2 regions of the Priestia sp. AB genome follow, and region 1 is predicted to be linked to the other one. Evidence: riboswitches for the same ligand, from Rfam matches in the RefSeq annotation. Region 1 holds a riboswitch; the other holds the start of a gene.

What was found. A riboswitch is a leader RNA that binds a small molecule or an ion and turns the genes downstream of it on or off. The one in region 1 is predicted to bind glycine.
Region 2: it holds a riboswitch for glycine, as region 1 does, so the genes downstream of both, POF52_RS22855 (amino acid permease) here and gcvT (glycine cleavage system aminomethyltransferase GcvT) in region 1, are expected to answer to the same signal.

The regions. Positions count from the first base shown of each region.
Region 1 covers NZ_JAQMYN010000001.1:400,288-406,891, forward strand. Annotated here, with positions in the region: gene comGD (competence type IV pilus minor pilin ComGD) at 1-182, shown strand, start outside; gene POF52_RS02050 (type II secretion system protein) at 166-504, shown strand; gene comGF (competence type IV pilus minor pilin ComGF) at 501-938, shown strand; gene comGG (competence type IV pilus minor pilin ComGG) at 928-1,302, shown strand; gene POF52_RS02065 (YqzE family protein) at 1,346-1,531, shown strand; gene POF52_RS02070 (YqhG family protein) at 1,555-2,379, opposite strand; gene POF52_RS02075 (DEAD/DEAH box helicase) at 2,366-4,039, opposite strand; glycine riboswitch at 4,220-4,312, shown strand; gene gcvT (glycine cleavage system aminomethyltransferase GcvT) at 4,525-5,625, shown strand; gene gcvPA (aminomethyl-transferring glycine dehydrogenase subunit GcvPA) at 5,646-6,604, shown strand, end outside.
Region 2 covers NZ_JAQMYN010000009.1:22,946-29,549, reverse strand. Annotated here, with positions in the region: gene pdaA (delta-lactam-biosynthetic de-N-acetylase) at 1-121, shown strand, start outside; gene rlmD (23S rRNA (uracil(1939)-C(5))-methyltransferase RlmD) at 284-1,669, shown strand; gene POF52_RS22860 (BBE domain-containing protein) at 1,890-2,654, shown strand; glycine riboswitch at 2,854-2,934, shown strand; gene POF52_RS22855 (amino acid permease) at 3,093-4,445, shown strand; gene POF52_RS22850 (PAS domain-containing sensor histidine kinase) at 4,778-6,604, shown strand, end outside.

The sequences.
Region 1 (6,604 bases):
TTTATAAGCGCGCCTATGACTCCAACATTCATATCACGTTTGGAAGCGGCAATTCCACGATACAATACAACAAAAACGGCAATATTTCTCAAGCGAAGACCATTTTTATCAGCAATCAAAAATTTAAATATAAAGTTACTTTTCAAATAGGCAGAGGGCGTTTTTATGTGGACAATATGTAAGGGTCAGCAGGGCTACACCTTGTTAGAAATGCTTGTTTCATTTAGTATGCTTTTACTCGTAACCGGTACAATTATTCCTTTGTATGTTCAGATGAAAGAAGCAGAAAAGAAGCAATATGTTTCGTATCAAGCTGATGCTATCTTGCACGAAGAGCTATTGAAATATAAATATGAAGCAGGATATAAACGGCGAGAAAAAATCGTAAAGGAAAACGTTGCGTTTTATCTGAAGTGGGACGGAGAAAGTGCTCAAAAGCTTTGTGTAGAATGGACAGATTCCGCTGAGAAAATGAAAAAGAAGTGTGATGTGATGTTGAAGTGAAAAGGGAAAAAGGCTTTACGCTTGTAGAGATGTTAGTCAGTTTTACTCTTTTTTTGATCATTGTTTCATTTTTCCCCATTATCATTCCGCTAGCGAAGCAAACATATAATCCGGACTTTAGTATGAATGAAATGGAGTGGGAAATTTTTGTGAATCAACTTGCTATGGAATATCGAGAAGCAAAAGAAGTGAGAATTCAGGCGACTACTCTTACGTTGAAAATGGAAAATAATCAGATCATCACTTATGAACGATACGAAGACAAGATAAGAAGACGAGTGGATGAAAGCGGTCATGAAGTTGTGCTGCAGCATATTAAGAATATTATGTATGAACAGCAAAAAGAAAGGCTGTTGATTCGTTCAACAGACGGTGTTAACAAAGTTAGAGAAGAAACCATTACGACGTTTTTGATGCTTGCTTATGAAACATAATGAGCAAGGGTTTATTCTCCCGGTTGTTTTGGCATTTTGTGCGCTTTTTCTTCTGTTAGTAGCTCAGCAAACCACTTATTTTGTGACGAAAAGTTCATTTTATCAAGAAGTAGAGCAGAAAAATCGTCTGCAGCATCTTTTAGAAAACGCGGTTGTACATGTAAAAAAAGAAATACAAGAACATAATAAATCTCCATCTACACCCTTGGTATTAGAAACGGGTACGGTTTCATACGAAGTAGTAAGTGAAGATGAAAAGATGATTATCCTAAAAATAAAATGTCAAACATTGCAAGGAAGAGCATTGACGGAAACGGCATATATTCAAAAAAAGGATCAGCACATTGTGAAGTGGACGGATTAAGTCTCTTTCTCGCCGGATATAATAGTGCTGAGGAGATGATTATATGAAAACGAATGATTATGTAAAATATATGACTCAGCAATTTGTACAATATATGGATCAGCCAAAAGAAGAGAGGAAAACGAAAAAAATTCAAAAAAAAGAAGAACGAGCACCTTTTGCAAACAGATGGTTTGGAATGATTCCGCTGTCGTTTATGCTGTGGTATCGAAAGAAAAAAGAAAGATGAGCATATCATATGCTCATCTTTTTTTAACCGGCTTGTGTTTTATTAAATTGACGAGACATCGTTTCAGGCGATATGTAAAATAAGCCACCGTTTATAAATTTAAATAAGATAGTCGGCTCGTACAGTTCTTGAAGCGCTGTTTTTTCGGTCATATATATTTCTGGCAGCTCTTCTGCTGTTTCGTAAAAATGATCAAGAAGCGCTAAGTCTTCATACCATCTCTCCTGCGCTTTTTCAGCCCATTCAGTTGGCTGAGTTTTAACATAGTCAGTCACATATGATGTGAGTCGTGCGATGGCACTTTTAGGTTTAATAAAAGGTGAGAGAGTAAAGCAATAGTCTGAGATCTTAGATGATAAATCTTGATTAATGATTAATTCATGAAATGATTCAATAATTTGTCCATTGATTAAATTAATGCCAAGCGACAAGAGTTCATCTTTTTTACGATCGCATTTGTATGAGACTTTAATATTTAATGCAAGCCAAGGGTGTAAAGGCTGATTTGTTGGCTGAGCTGATGCAACTTGTTCATACAAGTGAATAAACCCGCCTAGTTTTTGAGTAGAAGCGAAAATTTGGTGCAGCCTAGGTGAACCGAAATGAATTCGTTCTCCTTGAACGGAATCGTCTTCAAATGCTGGATCTGTAATGAAAGTGAGCGAAGCAGGAGTTGCTTCTCCTCCCGTCTTTTCAATATAGTGCCAATAAAATGGACGATTCATCAATTCTTTATCGAGTTCAATCGTTAATTGAACCGTCAGGTAAGAAGATGTTTCTGTAACAATAGAACAATTATTAGCTAGAAAATAACGCTTTAAAAATTGATGAATATCAGTTTGCTGCATGCTGGTCCTCCTCGCTGTCTTCGTATTGAATAATAGACGTCAAGTTCTCCATTTTGATTTTTATTTCTCCTTCACTCCGTGAATGAAATAAAATATCCTGAATATGCTCTTCGATATTTTTTAAATCAAGCTTTGTTAAAATATCATCTAGCTCTCCAACAACTCGTTCAAAAAGGTTTATTTTTTCGTATAACAATTTTAAAATATGTTCTTCGACCGTATGTTGAATGGCTAAATTGTAAATGTGAACATCATGTTTTTGACCTAAACGATGGACCCTTCCAATTCGCTGTTCTAGACGCATTGGATTCCACGGCAGATCATAGTTAATAATATGATGACAAAACTGAAGATTGATTCCTTCTCCGCCTGCTTCAGTGGCAATAAATACTTGCGCGTGACTTTCAAAAAGCTGCTTCATCCAGTCTTTTTTACCTCGCTTAAATCCTCCTCTAAAAGGTACAGAGGTAATTCCATGCTGTTTTAAATACCACTGTAAGTACAGTTGAGTTGCTCTGTACTCAGTAAAAATAATGACTTTATCATCAATTTTCTGAACGAGTTCTAGCACTTTTTCTGCTTTTGCATTTTGCGGCACTTGCTGAAGTAGTTCCATTAACGGAGTAATCATATGTTCTGTTAATGCGCTGTTTGGATCTTCCTGACGTTCCAGCATGTTTTTTAATGTCATATACACCGCTTCACGGCTGCTGCAGGCCTCTCGCTGCAGGGTTAAAATTGAAAAAGCGCTTGAAGGGTGGAGTCCGTTTCCTTTAAAAGATGTAATCGCATCGTATAGCTCCCGTTCTTTCGGCGAGAATTCAACAGGAATGGTTTGAACAATTCGCTTCGTCCATTCGATACCCGTATCGTGGCGGCGATTTCGAATCATAACTTTGTTAACAAGCTCTTTTAAGTGTTCATCGTTTTGCAAAGAGCGTTTTTTAGCGGAAAATAATTCTTCGAAATAGTCTTTATTGCCGAGGTGACCAGGCTTTAAAAGAGAGACTAAGTTAAAAATTTCTTCAATTCGATTTTGAATCGGTGTTGCGGTTAGCAACAGACAAAATTTCTTTTTTAGACTTTGCACAAATTCATAGTTTTTTGTTTTGTTGTTTTTAAGTTTATGAGCTTCATCAATGATGATGAGGTCGTAGTCTTGTTCTAGCACAATTTCTCGATGAGGAGAACGTTTTGCTGTATCAATTGAAGACACAACGATGTCACACTGATCCCACACATATGATTTTCTTTGAGGGACTGCGGGAATATAAAATTTTTGGTTCAATTCCATAGCCCACTGGGAAACAAGCGAAGCTGGAACTAAAATGAGAACTTTTTTAACAAGTCCGCGAATCATATATTCCTTTAAAATTAACCCTGCTTCAATCGTTTTGCCCAGTCCTACTTCATCTGCTAAAATGGCTTTTCCATTCATTGTTTCAACTACTTGTTTGGCTACTTCGAGCTGATGAGGAAGCGGCGTTAAATCGGCTAGATGTTTTGGGCTTTGTAGTCCTTCAAATTCTGAGATAAGCGTTTGGTCTTCTATTTCATAGGCAAGTTTATACAAATCCCATGCAGACCAGGGGCCGTCTTGCTCCAATTTAGTTGAGAAGGCTGCTTCCCATGTTTCATCGATGTTTAATTTCACTTTCATGATAAAAATGCTCCTTTGTAAAAAAATTTTATTGAACAAATGATAAGAATCAGGTAGGATAAAAATATATTTAGAAAATTTGAAAAAGAAAATAGATTAGCACTTTACAAATGATTGTGTGAATAAAGATAGATACATCTTTCAGTAGTATGCCCAACTTTACCAACTTTATAGAAGCGAATGACGACACGGGGAGAGACTACTTGAATGTAGCGCCGAAGGAGCAAGCAATAAAATTGTGAATCTCTCAGGCAAAAAGACTCTTGTTTGACGCAGCTCTGGAGAGTGTCTATGCGTTTATAGACCACCCACGAGGCAAACCTATTCGTTTATAGGTAAACTTTCAGGTGAAAAGGACAGAGACTTCCTACTAAATACAGTAGGGGGTTTTCTGTCCTTTTTTGTTTGGATACATAGTGATCCCCACACTATTTGAAAACTCCCTGTTATGAAAAGTTTCACGTGAAAAAGAGGAGGACATAAAAATGACAACAGAATTAAACAGAACGCCGCTTTATGATACCTATCAAAAATATGGTGCCAAAACAATTGATTTTGGAGGATGGGCTCTTCCCGTTCAATTTTCTTCTATTAAAGAAGAGCATGAAGCTGTACGTACAAAGGCAGGCCTTTTTGATGTCTCTCATATGGGAGAAATTCTTGTAACAGGAGCTGATAGCTTAGCCTTTCTTCAGCACACGATGACAAATGACGTTTCTGCCCTCGTAGATGGAAAAGCGCAGTATACGGCTATGTGTTATGAAGACGGAGGCACGGTAGATGATTTGCTGATTTATAAAAAAGCAGATCAAGAGTATTTGCTAGTCGTAAACGCTGCTAATATTCAAAAAGACTATGAGTGGCTGGTGTCTCACAAACAAGGAGATGTAACGCTCGTTAATCAATCTGATGAAACTGCGCAGCTAGCTTTACAAGGTCCTGTAGCAGAAAAAGTTTTACAAACGTTAACGAACGAAAATTTATCTTTATTAAAGCCGTTTACATTTGCTGATGATGTAGAAGTAGCGAATGTAAAAGCTCTCGTTTCACGTACTGGGTACACCGGAGAAGATGGCTTTGAAATTTATTGTTCTTCAGCTGACGCCTCTAACTTGTGGACGGCTATTTTAGAAGCTGGCAGTGATGAAGGTGTGTTGCCTTGCGGATTAGGCGCTCGCGATACGCTTCGTTTTGAAGCTACTTTGGCTTTATATGGTCAAGAGCTTTCAAAAGATATTACGCCCATTGAAGCTCGAATTGGATTTGCAGTAAAAACGAACAAAGACAGCTTTATTGGAAAAGAAGTGTTAAAAGAACAGCGTGAAAGCGGAGCACCTCGTAAGCTGGTAGGAATTGAAATGATTGATAAAGGTATACCAAGACACGGTTACGAAGTATTTGCAGATGAAGAACAAATTGGATTTGTGACAACAGGTACACAGTCACCGACATTAAAGAAAAACATCGGTCTAGCACTATTGTCAGCAGAGTATACAGAGCTTGGTCAAGAAGTGGAAGTGCAGGTTCGAAAAAAACGTTTAAAAGCAAAAGTGGTTTCAACACCTTTTTATAAACGTTCAAAGTAAGCTTTGGGGAGGAATTTAACATGTTACATCGCTATTTACCAATGACAGAACAAGATCAGCAGCAAATGTTAGCAGCAATTGGGGTTTCATCTGTTGATGATTTATTTTCAGATATTCCGCAGCGCGTTCGTTTTCAAGGAGAATACAATATTAAAAAAGCGGCTTCAGAGCCTCAGCTGTTAAAAGAATTAAATAGTATGGCTGCTAAAAATGCTCATTTAAAAGACTATGCTTCTTTTTTAGGAGCAGGAGTTTACGATCATTACATGCCGGTTATTGTTGATCATGTTATTTCTCGTTCGGAATTTTATACAGCCTATACTCCGTATCAACCAGAAATTTCTCAGGGAGAACTTCAGGCCATCTTTGAATTTCAAACAATGATTTGTGAGTTAACAGGGATGGACGTGGCTAATTCTTCTATGTATGACGGAGGAACTGCTTTAGCAGAAGCTGCTATGCTAAGTGCGGGTCAAACAAAAAAGAAAAAAGTACTTGTCTCTGCGACTGTTCACCCTGAGTCAAAAGATGTGTTAAAAACGTATGCGAAGGGTCAATACATTGAAGTGGTAGAAATCCCTGCAGCAGACGGCGTAACAGATATGATTGCATTAGAAAAAGAGATGGGGAGTGACGTGGCAGCTGTTATTGTCCAATACCCAAATTTCTACGGACAAATCGAGCCGTTAAAAGAAATTGAAGAAATTACTCATCAAGAAAAATGCATGTTTGTGGTTTCAAGCAATCCTTTATCATTAGGTTTACTTACGCCTCCTGGAGAATTCGAAGCTGATATTGTCATTGGAGATGCACAGCCATTTGGTATTCCAAGTCAATTTGGAGGCCCGCACTGCGGATACTTTGCAACTACGTCTAAGCTTATGCGAAAAATCCCAGGACGATTAGTAGGGCAAACGGTCGATGAAAACGGTAAGCGAGGGTTTGTTTTAACCCTTCAAGCGCGTGAACAGCATATACG
Region 2 (6,604 bases), on a different contig from region 1:
CGCAGATGCGTTAGATCAAGCGATTGTGGATTTAAAAAAGCAGGGCTATACGTTTAAAAGCATTGATGATTTAATGAACGAACGCAAACAAACGAAGAAAAGTCCTTCTAAAAAGAAATAAAGATAAAAACCGACGGGAATGTTTCTCCTGTCGGTTTTTTGCTGTTGAAGTGTTATAATATGCGTTGATGTCTTTTTTAAAGCGATACGGTCTAATAGGTTTTAAGCAGCTAAAGACCGTTAATAACTATATAAAGAATTTAAACTAATCGGAGTTGGTCTCATGAATAAACCAAAAACTGAAATGAAAGTTCAAAAAGGACAAACATTTCCGTTGACGATAAAAAGACTTGGTATTAATGGAGAAGGCGTAGGATATTTTAAGCGCCAAGTCGTTTTTGTACCAGGAGCCTTACCAAATGAAGAAGTGGTTGTAGAAGCAACAAATGTTCAGCAAAAGTTTGCCGAAGGGAAAATTAAGCGAATTCGCAAAAAATCTCCTCACCGCGTAGAAGCACCCTGTCCTATTTACGAGCAGTGCGGAGGCTGTCAGCTTCAGCACTTATCCTATGAAGGTCAGCTAGAATCTAAGCGCGATATTGTTCTGCAAGCGTTCGAACGTCACAGTTCATTAAAAAAAGTAGAGGAAAAAACACGCCAAACAATTGGCATGGAAGATCCTTGGGGCTATCGTAATAAATCACAGTTCCAAGTAGGTGTGGATAAACAAAAAGTTATCGCTGGTTTGTACGGACTGAATTCTCATCGACTGATTGACATTGAAAACTGTCCGATTCAGCATAGAGCCACAAATCACGTGACAAAAGAAATAAAACGAATTTTACAAGATCTTCAAATTCCTATCTACAATGAGCGCAAACGCCGTGGTATTGTACGTACCATCGTATCTCGAGTAGGATTTGAAACGGGTGAAGTGCAAGTTGTCTTGATTACGGCCAAACAAGAAATTCCGAAAAAAGAGCTGCTGATTAAAGAAATTAAGCGCCGTCTACCGGAAGTGAAATCGCTCGTACAAAACGTAAACGGTCAAAAAACATCGCTTATCTTTGGAGACGAAACGTTTACGCTATCTGGAAAATCGGTGATTCAAGAAACGTTAGGCGATATTTCATTCGAACTTTCAGCGCGTGCATTTTTCCAGTTGAATCCTCTTCAAACAGTGAAGCTGTATGACGAGGTGAAAAAAGCAGCTGCGCTAACAGGCAGTGAAAAAATTGTAGATGCTTACTGCGGAGTAGGGACAATTGGCTTATGGCTTGCTAAAGATGCCAAAGAAATTCGCGGAATGGACACGATTGAAGAATCCATTGTAGACGCGCGAAAAAATGCCAAAGATCATGGATTTGAACATGCCACATATGTGACGGGTCCAGCTGAAAAATGGATGCCGCAGTGGGTAAAAGAAGGCTGGAAGCCAGACGTTATCGTTGTTGACCCGCCGCGAACAGGCTGTGATGACAAGCTTCTAAAAACGATTTTACAAGTAAAGCCAAAGAAAGTGGTTTACGTATCTTGTAATCCATCCACATTAGCGAAAGATGTGCAGCAGCTGTCGAAGGCTTATCATGTTGATTACATTCAGCCTGTTGATATGTTTCCTCATACCGCGCACGTGGAGAATGTGGTGAGTTTGACGTTAAAAAAATGAATAGAAAAAGAGTAAAGGGCAGATTAGATTCTGCTCTTTTTTTTTGAGCTGTACTCTTCATCTGTTCTTTTAGTGTAAAAAATATCTTAGTATAGTGAGATGAAATTCCCATAAAGTCTAGTCTTGGAAAGTGTTACATCGCTAAAGAGAAATTACATAAGAGGGTTAATGCCTTTAAGATAAACTATCCGGTGGCGGTAACTTTGGCGTTGTGGTGAGCATGAAGTTTCAGCTTCCAAAGCCAACGAACAGCTCTGTGACGCTCGTTCGATTCTTTTATGTAGGTACTACAAAAGAGAAGCAGGCGCAAGTGATGAATATATGGCAAAACTGGCTGCCTGAACTGGACAAACGTATGACGCTAGTTGCAAGCTTTTATAATGCTGAAGGAGAAGGGTTAGGCATATTTGCGAACGGTTTCTTTTACGGCTCCCCAGAAAGAGCCCGGAAGATTTTGCAGCCTTTTCCAAAAGTAGAAGGGTTTCGAGTAGAGCTGGAATCATTATCTTTTCTTGAAGCTGTAAAAAAAATAGAAGCAACCTATCCTCCGTCTGAAAAATTTAAGTCAACGGGACGATTTGTGCACAGAAGCTATTCACGTGGTGAGCTTGAAAATCTTACAGATCTTATCCAGCGTCCAGCAGAAGGTTCTGTTTATGCGGCGATTTCTTTTTATGCACTAGGAGGAGAAATCCGCAGTGTTGGTAAAAGAGAAACGGCTTTTTTCTATAGGGGCGCCAGATATATTATAGGGGTTCAGTCTGTATGGACAGAAGATGTATTTGCAAGAGTCAACAGAGAGTGGCTTTATAAGCGATTTCAATATATTAAAAGTATTACGGTAGGTTCCTATGTGAATTTTCCTATCAGCAACCTTAGAAACTACGAGCGTGAGTATTTTGGAGACAATGCAGAGAGATTAGAAAGAGTCAACAAAAAGTATGATCCGTTTAATGTGTTCAGGTTCCCGCAAGGACTCAGGTAGCGTGAGGAAAAGGATGCTAAGTTGACGATTGAAACTGTTCAATTACCTTCTTTCGAAGAAGGTAAATAAATGAAAGTAATCTTTCCTGTTGACAAAGCATCCAACTGGTATTAGAATAAACAACTATTCGACAGTCATTCTATTGATTGAAAAATTGAATACGTAGAAAGCTATGATTGCTATGGATCACACTATAGCAGGAGCAGCTTCTGGAGAGATCGCGATAGTTTCGCGACGCCGAAGGGTTCACAATCTCAGGCAAAAGGACAGAAGAGTACCGGATATTTATTTGGCATGTTACTAATTGGTAGCATGTACCTTAATATTTGTTATTCTTATGACCATGAGATTGGAGCGCATCCAATCTCTTTTTTTATTGGACTTTATTTGTAGTCCGCACGATCGCATCAAAGGTTTTATTGTTAGGAGGAGTTAGAGTTGGAACAACGAGAATTAAAGAGGGATTTATCCAATCGTCATGTTCAGCTAATTGCGATTGGGGGAACCATCGGTACGGGCTTGTTTTTAGGTTCTGGTAAAGCAATACAGCTTGCAGGTCCCTCTATCATCTTTGCTTATTTAATTGTTGGTATTGCGCTTTTCTTTGTGATGAGAGCGCTAGGAGAACTACTGCTGTCTAAAGCAGGTTATCAATCGTTAACTGATATTGCTGAAGAGTATCTTGGACCATGGGCGTCATTTGTAACGGGATGGACCTACTGGTTTTGCTGGATTATGACAGCTATGGCTGATGTCATTGCAGTTGGCGTATATGTGAAATATTGGTTCAATATTCCTCAGTGGATTCCCGCACTTATTTGTGTAATCATTTTATTAGGTCTTAACTTATTAACCGTAAAATTATTTGGAGAATTAGAGTTTTGGTTTGCTTTAATAAAGGTTATTACGATTCTTGCATTAATTATTATTGGCGTTATTTTGCTGGTAATGGGATTTAAAACAGACGCGGGATCCGTTACTGTTCAAAACCTTTGGAATCATGGAGGGCTGTTTCCAAATGGGGTTTCAGGTTTCTTACTTTCATTCCAAATGGTTATATTCGCATACGTTGGGGTTGAATTGGTAGGGGTATCGGCAGCAGAAACATCAAACCCCCAAAAAAATATTCCATCGGCCATTAATAAAATTCCTCTGCGAATCTTATTTTTCTATGTTGGAGCGCTTATCGTTCTGTTGTTTATTAATCCGTGGATGGAATTAAATGCAGCAGAAAGCCCATTTGTTAAAACCTTTAGTTTAGTCGGAATTCCGCTTGCTGCTGGAATTATTAATTTTGTTGTACTAACTTCAGCCGCTTCTGCCTGTAATAGCGGAATGTTTTCAACAAGCCGTATCTTATATAATTTAAGTAAAAATGACCAAGGGCCATCTAAGTTTGCAAAACTGAACAAAAACCACGTACCAAGCAACGGATTGTTTGTATCTACGCTGGTCATCTCAGCGGGAGCTCTTTTAAGCAAACTTATACCAGACCAAGCTTTCGGCATTGTCACGACCATTAGCGCTATTTGTTTTATTTGGGTGTGGAGTATCATTCTCATTTGCCATCTAAGGTATAAAAAGAAGTGTCCGCATCTGCATGCAGCATCAGCATTCAAAGCACCGTTAACACCATTCATAAACTATGTTGTGTTAGCTTTGTTTGCGGTGATTCTTGTTATTATGCTGTTTTCTGACGCGACGCGCCCAGCCTTATTGTTGACACCCGTTTGGTTTATTCTCTTATTTATTTTTTACTGGACTAGAAGGAAAAAGAAAATAAATCTTTAAAGGCTAGAAAATCAGCAGGGAACAAACATAATTTTTTATAAAAGAATATAGTAAATTTCTGACTTCATCACTTCGTGATGAGGTCTTTTTAGTGGAGGATAAATAATTGATTTCTACTGCATGAATAAAATGCAGGAAGCAAAGTTTATAGAAGAAAACTAAAAATTTGTTCTAACAGAAAACACAGTGAGAAAGCTCGTAGTTTTCTGATAGGAATGTAGAACAAATTGCTTTTCTTCTGTGTCTAAAGATGGAATTCCGTCATTTATATGGAAAAGCTTTCATTTTGCAGTACAATGGAGGTAGACTTCATTAGATTAAGGTGAACAAACATGAAATGGTTTAAATCTCATACGTTTTGGAAAATCTTCACGATTAATGTGCTTCTTATTTGTACCGTACTGACGCTAATGTTTATTGTTTCAAGAGTGATGCTGCCTAATATTTCTCAAGATCAATATCGGCAGGTAACTGATAAAACCGTCAAGAGAATGAAAGAGCAAATTAACGTCGTCATTAAAGATATTTGGAGCCTAGGAGACGAGGTACAGCAAGATCCTATTTTTTTATCGGATGATGAACAAGAAATAGACAAAGAATTGCAGAAAATAGTTAATATTTCACCGTATATCGATAGCGGAACCATTTTTAATGTAAATGGGTATGTTGAGCATTATTACCCGAACGATTTAAAGAATATGAAACATGTGAACTTAAGTAAAAGAAAATATTTTCAAGAAGCGCTGCGAACCAAAAAAATATATTTAAGCGATGTCGTTTCAGCAGATACAAAGCACTACATTGTAGTGATGGCGATTCCTATTTTGGATGGGCAGCAAAATGTAAAAAAGGTCGTAAATTTAGCGCTGCGAATTGAAGAAAATAAAAGTTTTCAATCCATCTTTCAAACGTTCGATATAGGAGAGAACGGCTATACATTTATTGTAGACCGCAATGGTAGAATTATTTCCCACCCAGAGAAACAGAGAATCGGTGAAAATGCTAAGAAAAACGAAATCGTTCAGAAAACGATGAATCATAAATCAGGATATCAGCGCGTGGTGAACACCGAAGGTAAGTATTTCTTTGCGTCTTTCGAATATATTCCTGTTTTAGATTGGGGAATTGTCGCTGAATTACCCGTTGAAGACATTTACAGGCCTTATGAAATGTTTGAAAAAACGCTTTGGATCGTTTCAGGTGTTACGATTTTACTGCTTTCTTTTTTTACTGCGTTATATGCAAGGCAAATTGTGAATCCAATTCATAAACTATATGAATTGGCGGGACAAGTAGCGCGCGGGAATTTTAATCAAAAAATTCCGGAACGAGAAATTGAGCGGGGCGAAATCGGTATTTTATCTAAACAGTTTAATGAAATGATTAGCTATATCCGCCATTCTAAAGCGAATTTACAGCAAAAAGAAAATCAGCTGCAGGAACAAAAAACGTTTTTAAGACAAGTTATTGACATTAATCCAAGCTATATTTATGCTATCAATCAAAAAAGGGAATTCATTCTCGTTAATGAATCTTTTGCGATGCTCTTAGGTGAAAAATCTGATGACTTAATTGGACGATCAATTGATAAATATCAGTTCAACCTTCAATCAGATCTTTTATATAAAGGGGCGTTTTCAAACTGTACCCAAAAAGGGATGGTATTAGAAGAACAGTTTAAAGATTCGAAAGGAAACCGGCGCTGGGTCGAAACAGCAAAACTTCCTATTATGAATGAAAAACAGGAAGTGATTCAAATGCTGTGTGTATCGACAGATATTACGGAGCGTAAAAAGGCAGAAGAGAAGCTTAGAACTTCTGAGAAGCTTGCCGTGGTAGGAGAACTTGCAGCTGGAGTGGCTCATGAAATCAAAAATCCTTTAACTTCTTTAAAAGGTTTTGTTCACTTATTAAAAGAACAACATCCTAAAGATGCTTTGTATATAGATATCATGGAAACTGAATTAGAACGAATGAATGGAATCGTAGAAGAATTTTTGATGTTAGGAAAACCTCAGGTAATGAAGGTTGAATCTTTGAATATGCAAGCGCTTGTTCAAGAAGTGTGCTCACTTCTTGAACCTGAAGCAGTAGAAAATGAAGTAGCTTTCATATTTGAAAGGGACGACCAGTTACCAAAGGTGTATGGAGATAAAAAT